DNA from 3 places in the Bradyrhizobium sp. SZCCHNR2028 genome. Region 2 is predicted to be linked to each of the others. Evidence: predicted binding sites of a transcription regulator. Region 2 holds the regulator's gene; each other region holds the start of a gene.
The links. The regulator PhoB, encoded in region 2, activates phosphate uptake and scavenging genes when phosphate is short. The targets are predictions, from matches to a motif close to TGTCATNNANCTGTCAT.

Region 1 (4,445 bases), on a different contig from region 2:
GCACCGCCCCTCACCGTCTTGGCTGCCATCGCCGCCCTCGTCGTCGCCTATCTGGTCAGTGCGGAGGGCCTCAAATCGCTCGCGGTGCGATCCGGACCGCGGAGACCGCACCAGGGACACGCTCGTGCGCGATCTTGACGACGGCCATCGCTGCATGGTCGCGATGCATCTGCCCTCTTGATAGGCATCTGCAATTGGTGTCTGTCGAAAGCGCCGGGAGGAACGGCGGCCGGACATCCCGGCCGCGCGCCGCGGCGCATCGAACCAGGCCAACACCGCCGCATGTCCGCCGCCGATCCCACCGCGTCCGCCGCGCCCGCGCGCGCCTGGATCGCCAACCAGCCCTATGTGCTGCTCAGCATCACGGCGCTGTGCTGGGCCGGCAACTCGATCGTCGGGCGGCTTGCCGCCGGCCACATCCCGCCGGTGACATTGTCGTTCCTGCGCTGGTCGCTCGCCTTCCTGCTGATCCTGCCGCTCGCCTGGAAACAACTGCGCCAGGACTGGCCCGCGATCCGGTCGCGGCTCGGCATCATGATCGCGTTGTCCGTGACGGGCATCGGCGCCTTCAACACGCTGCAATACTGGTCGCTCGAATATACGCAGGCACTCAACACCCTGCTGCTGCAGTCGGCTGGTCCGCTGATCGTGGCAATTTGGTCGATGCTGCTGTTGCGCGTGCACCTGACCCTGGCGCAGGCCATCGGCATCGTGCTGTCGCTCGTGGGCGTGCTGCTCATCCTGACGCGCGGTCACCCCACCGCGCTGGCCGACATCAGCTTCAACAGAGGGGATCTGATCTTCCTCCTCGCGATGGCGGTGTTCGGCTTCTACTCGGTGCTGACGATCAAGCGGCCGCAGATCCACGGCCTGTCGATGGTCGCCTTCACCTTCGGTTGCGGCGCAGCCAGCCTCATTCCGCTGCTGATCTGGGAACTCAACGCGCGACCGGTCATGGCGCTCGACGCGCAGAACCTGTTGTCGCTGCTCTACGTCGCGATCTTTCCTTCGACGATCGCCTATCTCTGCTTCAATCGCGGCGTGCTCCTGATCGGCGCCAATCGCGCCGCGCCGTTCTTTCACGTGGTCCCGGTGTTCGGCTCGATCATGGCCTTCGTGTTCCTCGGCGAGCAGCCGCAGATCTTTCACGTGATCGGCTTCGTCCTCGTGCTGGCCGGCGTGTTCGTGGCGTCGCGAAAACAAGCGACGTGAGGCACTGCTCCCGGGCGACGGCTCCTGCATGGCACCAATCCCCGGCAGCGCATTGCGCTGCGCCGCGATTTGGCCCACCTTGCGCGCTTCCGCGTCAGAGCGACCCGCCTCCCTTGTCCGTCGACGACATCAAGCCATCATCGCCGCTCGCCTGGCTCAACAACCAGCCCTATGTGCTGCTCACGCTGGCTTCGCTGTTCTGGGCCGGCAACATCGTGCTCGCGCGCTACGTCGCCGGACACGTGCCGCCCCTGACGCTTTCGTGCATCCGCTGGATCGGGACCTTCCTGATGCTGTGGCCGTTCGCACGCGCGCACCTGGCGCGCGACCGGCGAACGCTGCTCGCGCATTGGCCGCTTCTACTGCTGCTGGCGCTGACCGGGTTCGCGATCAACAACGCGCTGTCCTATTGGGCCATGCAATACACCCAGGCGCTCAACGGGCTGCTGATTCAATCGTCGACGCCGCTGTTCGTGGCGCTGTGGTCGCTGTTGCTGTTCGGCGTTCGGCTGAGCCTGGCCCAGTTCGCAGGCATCGCGATGTCGCTGAGCGGCGTGCTGGTGATCCTGACGCGCGGCGATCTCGGCGCGCTCGCGGGCATCCAGTTCAACCGCGGTGACCTGATGTTCGCCGGCGCCTTGCTGGTGTTCGGACTCTACTCCGCCGCCATGACGCGGCGGCCGGCGGTGCACCAACTGTCGCTGATCTCGTCCTGCACGGCCCTCGGTGCCGTTCTGCTGCTGCCGCTGGCGGTCTGGGAATATTCGTCCGGGTTCGTGCTCGCGCCCGACCTGCTGTCGATCGCGACGCTCGGCTACGTCGTCGTCTTCGCCTCGACGCTGGCCTATTTGTTCTTCAATCGCGGCATCAGCCTGATCGGACCGAACCGCGCCGCGCCATTCCTGCACCTCGTGCCATTGTTCGGCTCGGTGCTGGCGATCCTGCTGCTTGGAGAGGAGCTCAAGCCGTTCCATCTCGCGGGCTACACGCTGGTCATCGCCGGCGTGATCGTCGCCTCGCGGGTCCCGATCCCGCAGACGCGGGCCGGTCACCAACCCGACCAATGAGCGTGCGGCAAGACGCCTCATGACGACCGGCCTGCATCATCCGGCTGTCATCGAAATGTCAGCGGCGCGTCAGGCCTCCTGTTCAGAACGGCGCGTGTTCAAGCTCCCAGGAGGCTTTTCATGCATCGATATCTTCTTACCACCGTGGCCGCGATGGTCCTCAGCGCCGGCTCCGCATTCGCCCAGGGCGAAGGCGAATTCCCGGCGACGCTCTCCGGCCATGCCGTGATGCCGGCCGAGTCCTTCGTCGAGGCGCCGGCCGATGCCCCGAACGATCTCAAGACCTCCGGCAAATACACCACCGGCAAGCGCATCGACGCGATCGGCAGCGTGATGGGCAAGTCCTATGAGCGTCCGACCGGGGTGTCGCTCCCGTTCAAGGGACAACCTCTCCAGGGCCACTCCGGCATCAAGAAGATGGCCGACGGCACGTTCTGGGTCCTCACCGACAACGGCATGGGCTCGCGCTACAACTCGCCCGACTCGATGCTCTATCTGAACCACCACAAGATCGACTGGACCAGCGGCAAGGTCGAGCGGCTCGAGACGATCTTCCTGCATGATCCCGACAAGAAGGTGCCCTTCCGCATCGTGCACGAGGACACTTCCAAGCGCTACCTGACCGGCGCCGATTTCGATACCGAGGGCTTCCAGATCATCGGCGACAATCTCTGGATCGGCGACGAATTCGGTCCCTACGTCATCAAGGCCGACAGGACCGGCAAGGTGCTTGCCGTGTTTGAAACGATCGCGGACGGCAAGCCGGTGCGCTCGCCCGACCACTGGGCGGTGCAGTCGCCGGCCGCGCCCGGCGCCACCTATACCAACGTCAACCTGCGGCGCTCGAAGGGATATGAAGGCTTTGCGTCGTCGGTGGACAGCAAGTTCATCTATGGCCTGCTCGAAGGTCCGCTGTGGGACACCGACAAGAAGGACTGGGAGAAGGTCGACGGCAAGGAAGCCTCGCGCATCCTCGAATTCGACGTCGCCGCGGAGAAGTTCACCGGCCGCTACTGGCAGTATGTGTTCGAGCAGAACGGCAACGCCATCGGCGATTTCAACATGATCGATCCGACCCAGGGTCTGATCATCGAGCGCGACAATGGCGAGGGCACCAGCGACAAGGCCTGCCCGCAGGGCACGCGCGGCGGCAACTGCTTTCCCGATCTCGCCAAGTTCAAGCGCGTCTACAAGATCGAGCTGTCCGACGCCAACGTCGGCAAGCCGGTCCGCAAGATCGCCTCTATCGACCTGATGAAGATCAAGGATCCGGACAAAAAGGCGCGCAAGCCGCTCAACGACGGCGTGCTCGCCTTCCCGTTCTTCACGATCGAGAATGTCGACCGCGTCGACGACACCCACATCATCGTCGGCAACGACAACAACCTGCCGTTCTCGTCCAGCCGGGATCCCAACAAGGCCGACGACAACGAGTTCGTGCTGCTGGAGGTCGGCGACTTCCTCAAAGCCAAGTGACGGCTGGCACGCCTACGACTTGACGGCCGCCGTTGATCCGAGAGCCCCGGATCAACGGCGCGCCCTGACCTGATCAGGCCGTTCGCACCTTCGCCATGAAGCCATCGACGGCCTGCTGCAGCAGGCCCGACTGGCTGTCGAGCTCGCGCGCGCTCGACAGCACTTCGGAGGCAGCCATGCCGGTCGCTTCCGCCGCCTTGGTGACGCCGCCGATATGGGCGCTGATCTCGTTGGAGCCTGCAGCGACGGACTGGATGTTGCGGGCGATCTCGCGCGTCGCGTCGCCCTGCTGCGCGATCGAGGTCGAGATCGAATTGGTGATCTCGCTCATCTGCGCGATGGTCTGGGTGATGCCGCTGATGGCGGTGACCGCATCCTGGGTCGAGGTCTGCATCGCCGCGACCTGTGCCGAAATCTCCTCGGTCGCCTTCGCCGTCTGGTTGGCGAGCGCCTTCACCTCCGAGGCGACGACGGCAAAGCCCTTGCCGGACTCGCCGGCGCGCGCGGCTTCGATGGTGGCGTTCAGCGCCAGCAGGTTGGTCTGCGCCGCGATCGAATGGATCAGCTTGACGACCTCGCCGATCTTCTCGGCGCCGGTCGACAGCACCTGAACGGTCGCATTGGTGCGCTCCGCGTCGCCCACGGCTTTGCTCGCAATCTCGCTGGAACGGGCGACCTGGCGCGAAATCT
Region 2 (4,445 bases):
CTGTCGTGCCGGGTCGGGACGAAATCGGGCGCCACGATCAGCTTGTCGGCGACCGACGATGCCGCCGGCGTGCCACGGTTCATGCCGGCCAGGAAGCGGACATTGCCGGGGCTGACCTGCGCCACGCCGTTGAAGACGCAATGCGCGGCGGTGAGCACGACGCGCGGCGCCACCAGGGTGCCGGTGCACCAGCCGCCGCTCGAGTATTGCGCGACGGTGACGACGCCGATCGACGACGCCGGCCAGGAGGTGGGATCGACGACCTCGCCGATGTGGCGATCGAGCCCGAGCAATTGCTCCGGACGCGGAGTGGCAATGCCCGCATCCGCCGATTCCGGTTTCGGCTGCCAGGACGCAATGGCGCTCTGGGCCTGGACGCGCTGCGGCTCGGTCAACCTGACCCGCTGCACGTCGCGGCCGGCCGATCGCACGCCACTACGGCCCGCCATCACCAGCCAGGCATAGCCCTGCACGACGTCCTGTTTCACACCGCGGCCGTCGAGCAGCATCAGGCCGAGCATGTATTGCGACTGGGCGAAGCCCTGCGCCGCCGCGCGGCTGAACCAGCGACTGGCTTCGCCGTAGTTCGAGGCAACACCCTCGCCATTGACGTAGGCGATGCCGAGATGATGTTGCGCGACGGCGAGCCCCCGATCGGCGGCCTTGCGGTACCAGGCCAGCGCCTCGCTCGGATTACGCGGCACGCCCCAGCCGAACGCCTGCATGAAGCCGACGTCGAACTGCGCCCGCGCATCGCCCTTGGCGGCCAGCGGCAGCAGCCGTCGCATCGCCGCCGCATGCTGCCCGTTGCCTGCCGCCGCGACCGCGTCCTCGAGCTCGGCGGCCGGGGCGCCCGCCAGGCTGCCGAGCAGCACGGCAAGAGATATGATGATGGTCTTGATCAAGGGCGTCCGCTGGGACCGAAACATCGTGACGGGCCACGAAGCAGACACGATCAAGACGGCGGCGGCGTGGCGGAAAGCGGACCGCGATCTCCTCAATCGGGCCCGCTCGCGCCTCACACCTTCTTCATCCTCACGCCCATCGCCCTTACACCTGCTCGCTCTTGGCGAAGCGATCATCGAGCGCATAACCGGCGCCGCGCACGGTGCGGATCGGGTCCTGCTCGCGGCCGGGATTGAGCAGCTTGCGCAGGCGGCCGATATGGACGTCGACGGTGCGCTCGTCGATGTAGATGTCGCGGCCCCAAACGCTGTCGAGCAGCTGTTCGCGGCTGAACACGCGGCCGGGGTGCTCGAGGAAGAATTCGAGCAGGCGGTATTCGGTCGGGCCGAGATCGATCGGCCGCCCCGAGCGCGCCACGCGGCGTTTCTCGCGGTCGAGCTCGATGTCGCCATAGGACAGCACGGTCGCCAGCCGCTCCGGGCTCGCCCGCCGCAGCAGGCCTTTCACGCGCGCCAGGAGCTCCGGCACCGAGAACGGCTTGACGATGTAGTCGTCGGCGCCGGTGGCGAGTCCGCGCACGCGCTCGCTCTCCTCGCCGCGCGCCGTCAGCATGATGATCGGCAGTTGCCGGGTCTCGGAGCGCGCGCGCAGGCGGCGGCACAGCTCGATGCCGGAGAGGCCCGGCAGCATCCAGTCGAGCACGACGAGATCCGGAACGCGCTCCTTCAGCCGCGTGTCGGCCTCGTCGCCGCGCGCCACGGTCTCGACCTCGTAGCCTTCGGCCTCGAGGTTGTAGCGCAGCAGCGTCGTCAGCGCCTCCTCGTCCTCCACCACCAGAATTCGGGCGCCCATGTCTGAACCGTCTCTCTTAGTTACCGGGAATCGTCGTCGCGAAGCTCGTCATGTCGCCCTTCGGGCGCTTGTCCATGATCTGCTGGCCTTCGATCATATAGAATACAGTCTCGGCGATGTTGGTCGCGTGATCGCCGATGCGCTCGATGTTCTTGGCGCAGAACATCAGGTGGATGCAGAACGAGATGTTGCGCGGATCCTCCATCATGTAGGTCAGGAGCTCGCGGAACAGCGAGGTGCAGATGGCGTCGACTTCCTCGTCGCCCTTCCACACCGTCATCGCCGCCGGCAGGTCATGCGCGGCATAGGCGTCCAGCACCGTCTTGACCTGCGACTGCACCAGATCGGTCATGTGCTCGAGGCCGCGGATCAGCTTCAGCGGATGGAAGTCGCTCTCCAGCGCCGCGACGCGCTTGCCGATGTTCTTGGCGAGGTCGCCGATGCGCTCCAGATCGGTCGCCACGCGCATCGCGCCGACGATCTCGCGCAGGTCGACCGCCATCGGCTGGCGACGGGCGATCGTGAGCACGGCGCGCTCCTCGATGATGCGCTGCAGCTTGTCGACCTCGGCGTCGGTGGCGACCACCTTCTGGCCGAGCGCGATGTCGCGCCGCACCAGCGCATCGACGGAATCGACGATCAGCCGCTCCGCGAGGCCGCCCATCTCCGATACCAGACGGGTGAGGTCCTGCAGATCGCTGTCGAACGCCTTGGCGGTATGTTCACTGGCCATGATGATCTCCTGAAGACAATGTCGTCGGCGTCAGCCGAACCGGCCGGTGATGTAATCCTGGGTCCGCCGATCACTCGGCGAGGTGAAGATCTTGCTGGTGTCGTCGAACTCGATCAGCTCGCCGAGATACATGAAGGCGGTCTTGTCGGAGACGCGCGCCGCCTGCTGCATGTTATGCGTCACGATGGCGATCGTATAGTTTTCGGCGAGCTCCTGGATCAGCTCCTCGACCTTGGCGGTCGAGATCGGATCGAGCGCCGAGCACGGCTCGTCGAACAAGATCACCTCCGGCCGGACCGCCACGGTGCGCGCGATGCACAGCCGCTGCTGCTGGCCGCCGGACAGCGACAGGCCCGAGGCGTTGAGCTTGTCCTTGACCTCGTTCCACAACGCGCCGCCGCGCAGCGCCTTCTCGACCCGGTCGTCCATCTCCGACTTCGAGATCTTCTCATAGAGGCGGATGCCGAAGGCGATGTTCTCGTAGATCGTCATCGGAAACGGCGTCGGCTTCTGGAACACCATGCCGACCCGGGCGCGCAGCAGATTCAGATCGAGCTTGGGATCGAGGATGTTGGTGTTGTCGAGCATCAGCTGTCCGGTCGCGCGCTGGCCCGGATAGAGATCGTACATCCGGTTGAAGATGCGCAGCAGCGTGGACTTGCCGCAGCCGGACGGGCCGATGAACGCGGTGACGCGGTTGGTGCCCAGCGACAGGTTGATGTTCTTCAGCGCGTGATGGTCGCCGTAGTAGAAGTTGAGGTTGCGCGCGGTCACCTTGGCCGGCGCATCCGGAAGCGCCTTGCCGTGAAGAGCGTGATTGGGCTGACTGACGGAGACGGACAGTTCGGTCATTTGGTGTTCCTCTCGGCGCCGAGAATGCGTGCACCGATGTTCAGGGCGAGCACGGCCAGAGTGATGAGAAGGGCTCCGCTCCAGGCCAGTTGCTTCCAGTAGGCATAAGGGCTCTGGACGAAATTGTTGATGGTGACGGGCAGGTTCGCCATCGTCCTGGAAAGGTTGAGGCTCCAGAACTGGTTCGACAGCGCGGTGAACAGCAGAGGCGCGGTCTCGCCGGCGACGCGGGCGGTGGCAAGCAGCACGCCGGTGATGAGGCCCGAGCGCGCCGCCCGATAGGCGATGCGGCGGATCACCAGCGAGCGCGGCAGGCCGAGCGCAGACGCCGCCTCGCGCAGCGGGTTGGGCACGAGCAGCAGCATGTCCTCGGTGGTGCGCAGCACCACCGGGATCACGATGACCGCCAATGCAAGGGAACCCGCGAGTGCCGAGAAGCCGCCCATCGGCACCACGACCGCACCATAGATGAACAGGCCGATGATGATCGAGGGCGCCGACAGCAGGATGTCGTTGATGAAGCGGATCACCGAGGTCAGGCGGTCGTTGCGGCCGTATTCGGCGAGATAGGTGCCGGCGAACAGGCCGAGCGGCGCGCCGATGCCGACGCCGATGATCGTCATGATCAAGGAGCCGACGATGGCGTTGCGCAGGCCGCCTTCGCTGGAGCCGGGCGGCGGCGTGTCGGCGGCAAAAACCTGCAGGCTGAGGCCGGCGAGTCCGTTATAGAACAGCGTGAACAGGATCAGCGCCAGCCAGGTGACGCCGAACATCGCGGCGGCGACGCAGAGGCCGCGGATCACGATGTCCCTGCGGCGCCGGCGTGCATAGATCGGATTGACCGGCGCATCGAGTGTAAGCGTATCAGCGCTGGACATGGCTTATCTTCCCGCCTTGGCTTCGAGCCGCATGAGCATCAGCCGCGCGCTCGCCAGCACGAAGAAGGTGAGCACGAACAGCAGCAGGCCGAGCAGGATCAGGCTCGACTGGTGCAGCCCGTCGCTCTCCTGGAATTCGGAGGCGATGGCGGCCGAGATCGTGGTGCCCGGCGCGAAGATCGAGGATGAGATCCGGAACGAGTTGCCGATGATGAAGGTCACCG
Region 3 (4,445 bases), on a different contig from region 2:
GCTGCCGATTTGCCAGGGATTTGATCAGTACGCCAATGTGCGGCCGACCAAGATCCTGCCTGGTGTGGCCTCGCCCTTGCGCAATGTCGGCGTCGGCGATCTCGACTGGGTGATCGTGCGCGAGAATTCCGAAGGCGAATATGCCGGCATGGGCGGCCGCGCGCACCGCGGCCTGCCGGAGGAGGTGGGCACCGAGGTCGCCGTCTTCACCCGCGTCGGCGTCACCCGCATCATGCGCTACGCGTTCAAGCTGGCGCAGTCGCGGCCGCGCAAGTTCCTCACCGTCGTCACCAAGTCGAATGCGCAGCGGCACGGCATGGTGATGTGGGACGAGATCGCCGCCGAAGTGGCGCGCGAATTCCCCGACGTAACCTGGGACAAGATGCTGGTCGATGCGATGACCGTGCGCATGACCTTGCAGCCGAAGAGCCTCGACACCATCGTGGCGACCAATCTGCATGCCGACATTCTGTCCGATCTCGCCGGCGCGCTGGCCGGCAGCCTCGGCGTGGCGCCGACCGGCAACATCGATCCGGAGCGGCGCTTCCCGTCGATGTTCGAGCCGATCCATGGTTCGGCGTTCGATATCACCGGAAAGGGCATCGCCAACCCGGTCGCGACGTTCTGGACCGGCGCGCAAATGCTCGAGCATCTCGGCGAGACGGACGCGGCCGCGCGGCTGATGGCTGCGGTCGAGAAAGTCTGTGCAGCCGGCATCCTGACCCCCGATGTTGGCGGCACGGCGACGACCAAGCAGGTGACCGACGCCGTCATCGACGCGATCCACGGCTCCAACGCCTGAGGCGTGCCGTTCTCTTGCACAATTCTGGCGTGTTCCGTGTCGCGCTTGCAATGGACGCTGCGGGGCGTATATCAGCGCTTCCGCTGCGTCCGCGCATGCCAATCACATGCGTGTCATAGAGACGCGAGACACGGCTTAAGGAGAAAGGACACATCATGCGTCGTCACCGTCGAGCCAAGATCGTTGCGACTGTCGGTCCCGCGAGCAATTCTCCGGAGATGCTGAAAGCGCTGTTCCTCGCCGGTGTGGACACCTTTCGTCTCAACTTCAGCCACGGCACCCAGGCCGATCACGCCAAGGTCCATGCCGCGATCCGCGCGCTCGAGAAGGAAGTGCAGCGACCGATCGGCATCTTGATGGATCTGCAGGGTCCTAAGATTCGCGTCGGCACTCTGCGCGACAAGAAGATCCAGGTCGAAGTCGGCGAGACGATTCGATTTGTCCTCAACGGCACCGAGGGCGACAAGACATCGATTCCGTTGCCGCATCCGGAAATCTTTGCGGCGGTCTCGCCCGGTCACGATCTTCTGATCGATGACGGCCGCGTCCGCGTCCGCGTCACCGGCCTCGGCGACGACTGGATCGAGGCCAAGGTGATCGTCAGCGGCGCGATTTCCAATCACAAGGGCGTCAATCTGCCGGGCACCATTCTGGAGCTGTCGCCGCTGACGGCCAAGGACCGCTCCGATCTCGCCTTCGGGCTCGAGCTCGGCGTCGACTGGGTGGCGCTGTCGTTCGTGCAGAAGCCGTCGGACGTGCTTGAGGCGAGGGGCCTCATCAACGGCCGCGCCGGCATCATGTCCAAGATCGAGAAGCCGGCGGCGCTGGAGCGGATCGACGACATCATCCAGTTGTCGGATGCGATCATGGTCGCGCGCGGCGATCTCGGCGTCGAGATTCCCAACGAGGACGTGCCCGGCAAGCAGAAGGAGCTGGTGCGTGCCTGCCGGCTCGCCGTGAAGCCGGTGATCGTCGCGACGCAGATGCTGGATTCGATGGTGGCGACGCCGACGCCGACGCGCGCCGAGGTCTCGGACGTCGCCACCGCGATCTATGACGGCGCCGACGCGGTGATGCTATCGGCGGAGTCTGCCAGCGGCCAATACCCGCGCGAGGCGGTGGCGATGATGGACAGCATCATCAAGGCCACCGAAGGCCACAAGATGTATCGCTCGATCGTCGAGGCGACGCAGCCGGGCGAGGAGCAGACGCCGCCGCATGCGGTGGCAACCGCGGCGGCCGATCTCGCCTCAGCAATCCACGCCAGGGCGATCGTGGCCTATACGTCGAGCGGAACCTCGGCCTCGCGCGTTGCGCGCAAGCGGCCGAGCCTGCCGATTCTGGCGATCACGCCGAACGAGGACACCTCGCGGCGCATGTGCCTGCTGTGGGGCGCGCACAGCGTGCTGTCGCAGGACGTGCAGAGCTACGAGGAGATGGTCGAGCGCGCGACCTTCTTCGCCGTGCAGGAGGAGTTCGCTGAAGCCGGCGACCTGCTCGTCGTCGTCGCCGGCATCCCGTTCGCGCGGGCCGGCACCACCAACAATCTGCGCGTCGTCACCGTGCCGAGATAGGAGGCTGATTTTCCCTGTTCGCGCCGCCCGCCTGTCGCCTGATTGTCGCACCCCGCTGGTATCGCGGGGCAGTGACGAAGGACGTCGCGAGTCGTCGAACGAGCGGTGTCCGGTAGCGGTCCGGCAGGATGGGTTCTGCTGGTGCGGCGTTTCGTCATCGCGGTGTCATCAGGGACTGTTAGGTGGGCGCGCATGGGACTTGAGACTGCTGGTGAAGAAAGCCCGGCTCGGCGCTTTCGGACGTTGTTCATCTCGGACGTTCATCTCGGAGCCCGCGGCTCGCAGGCCAATCTCCTCGTCGATTTCCTGCGCCACCATGATGCAGATACGATCTATCTGGTCGGCGACATCATCGACGGCTGGGCGCTCAAATCGAGCTGGCATTGGCCGCAGTCGCATAACGACCTGGTGCAGAAGATGCTGCGCAAGGCGCGCAAGGGCGCCAAGATCGTCTATGTCCCCGGCAATCACGACGAGTTCCTGCGCGGTTATTACGGCACGCATTTCGGCGGCATCGACGTCGTCGAGAACATCGTCCACACCGGCGCTGACGGCAAACGCTATCTGGTGATCCACGGCGACATCTTTGATCTGGTCGTGCAGAACGCGCGCTGGCTCGCCCATCTCGGCGACAAGGCCTATGACTTCGCGATCCAGATGAACCGTCTGGTCAACTTCTTCCGTCGCATGTTCGGCGTTCCCTATTGGTCGCTGTCGCAATGGGCCAAGCAGAAGGTCAAGAACGCGGTGAACTACATCGGCGCGTTCGAGACGGCGCTGGCCTCCGAGGCGCGAAGGCATGGCGCTGACGGCGTGATCTGCGGCCACATCCATTGCGCTGTCATCCGCGATCAGGACGACATTCGCTACATGAATTGCGGCGACTGGGTCGAGAGCTGCACGGCGCTGGTCGAGCACGAGGACGGCCGCTTCGAGATCCTCACCTGGACCGATCCGCTGCGGCAGCGCGCGCCGGTTCCCCAACTGGCCGCTCGCGCCGCCTGACACCGGCTCCCTTGCCTCTCGGCAATCGGGCGCGGTAAAATAGGGGCATGACAGCTCATTCCCCGATCCTGCCCGTGACCGCCGCCGACATCGATGAGGCGGCACGCGTCCTCGCGCCCGTGGCCGTGCGGACTCCGCTGCTGCCGGCTCCCGTGCTGAGCGAGCAGTTCAAGGCGAACGTCTTCGTGAAGCCGGAGGTGCTGCAGCGGACCGGCTCGTTCAAGTTCCGCGGCGCCTACAACAAACTGGCGTCGATCCCGCAGGCAGCGCGCGGCAACGGCGTCGTCGCCTTCTCCTCCGGCAATCATGCGCAGGGCGTCGCCCATGCCGCCACATTGCTGGGCATGGACGCCACGATCGTGATGCCCTCGGATGCGCCGGCGGCCAAGCGCGAGCGCACCAAGGCGTTCGGTGCCGAGGTCGTGCTCTATGATCGCGATCGCGAGGACCGCGAAGCGATCGCGCGCGACATCGCAGCAAAGCGCGGCTCGACGGTGGTGCCGCCCTATGACGATCCCCACGTCATCGCAGGGCAGGGCACCGTCGGTCGTGAAATCGCCGAGGACCTTGCGGCGCTCGGCCTGTCGCCGGATCTGGTGATCGTCCCGGCTTCGGGCGGTGGTCTGCTTGCCGGCGTCTCGACCGCGGTGAAGGCGCATTTTCCGAGCACCCAGATGGTCGTGGCTGAGCCCAAGGGCTTTGACGACCATGCGCGCTCGCTGCGGGCCGGCCACCGCGAGGCCCATGATGCGAAGGGACGCACCATCTGCGACGCGCTGATGGCGGCGATTCCGGGCGAGATCACCTTCGCGATCAACAGCCAACTTCTGTCGGCTGCGGTCGAGGCCTCGGATGAGGAGGTGGGCCGCGCGGTCGGCTTTGCCTTCCGGGAGCTGAAGCTCGTGGTCGAGCCCGGTGGTTCGGTCGGGCTGGCGGCACTGCTGGCCGGCCGGCTGGATGTGGCGGGCAAGACGGTGGTGATCGTTTTGTCCGGCGGCAATGTCGATGCTGAGCTCTACGCCAGGCTGATCGCCTGACGATCAAGCCTCAGTGAAAGCTGAGGC

Region 1: QX121_RS22970 (esterase-like activity of phytase family protein) is a predicted target of PhoB. The motif match lies at 2,314-2,330, and genes of this name have one in related genera.
Region 3: QX121_RS24850 (UDP-2,3-diacylglucosamine diphosphatase) is a predicted target of PhoB. The motif match lies at 2,529-2,545, and genes of this name have one in related genera.

What each region holds. Positions count from the first base shown of each region.
Region 1 covers NZ_JAUHJF010000016.1:45,639-50,083, reverse strand. The annotation lists gene mgtA (magnesium-translocating P-type ATPase) at 1-138, shown strand, start outside; gene QX121_RS22980 (DMT family transporter) at 283-1,212, shown strand; gene QX121_RS22975 (DMT family transporter) at 1,326-2,279, shown strand; gene QX121_RS22970 (esterase-like activity of phytase family protein) at 2,400-3,755, shown strand; gene QX121_RS22965 (methyl-accepting chemotaxis protein) at 3,829-4,445, opposite strand, start outside.
Region 2 covers NZ_JAUHJF010000002.1:182,333-186,777, reverse strand. The annotation lists gene QX121_RS04020 (trypsin-like serine protease) at 1-905, opposite strand, end outside; gene phoB (phosphate regulon transcriptional regulator PhoB) at 1,051-1,758, opposite strand; gene phoU (phosphate signaling complex protein PhoU) at 1,775-2,491, opposite strand; gene pstB (phosphate ABC transporter ATP-binding protein PstB) at 2,522-3,343, opposite strand; gene pstA (phosphate ABC transporter permease PstA) at 3,340-4,221, opposite strand; gene pstC (phosphate ABC transporter permease subunit PstC) at 4,225-4,445, opposite strand, start outside.
Region 3 covers NZ_JAUHJF010000018.1:110,782-115,226, forward strand. The annotation lists gene QX121_RS24840 (tartrate dehydrogenase) at 1-802, shown strand, start outside; gene pyk (pyruvate kinase) at 958-2,376, shown strand; gene QX121_RS24850 (UDP-2,3-diacylglucosamine diphosphatase) at 2,569-3,381, shown strand; gene QX121_RS24855 (threonine/serine dehydratase) at 3,429-4,418, shown strand; gene QX121_RS24860 (caspase family protein) at 4,429-4,445, opposite strand, start outside.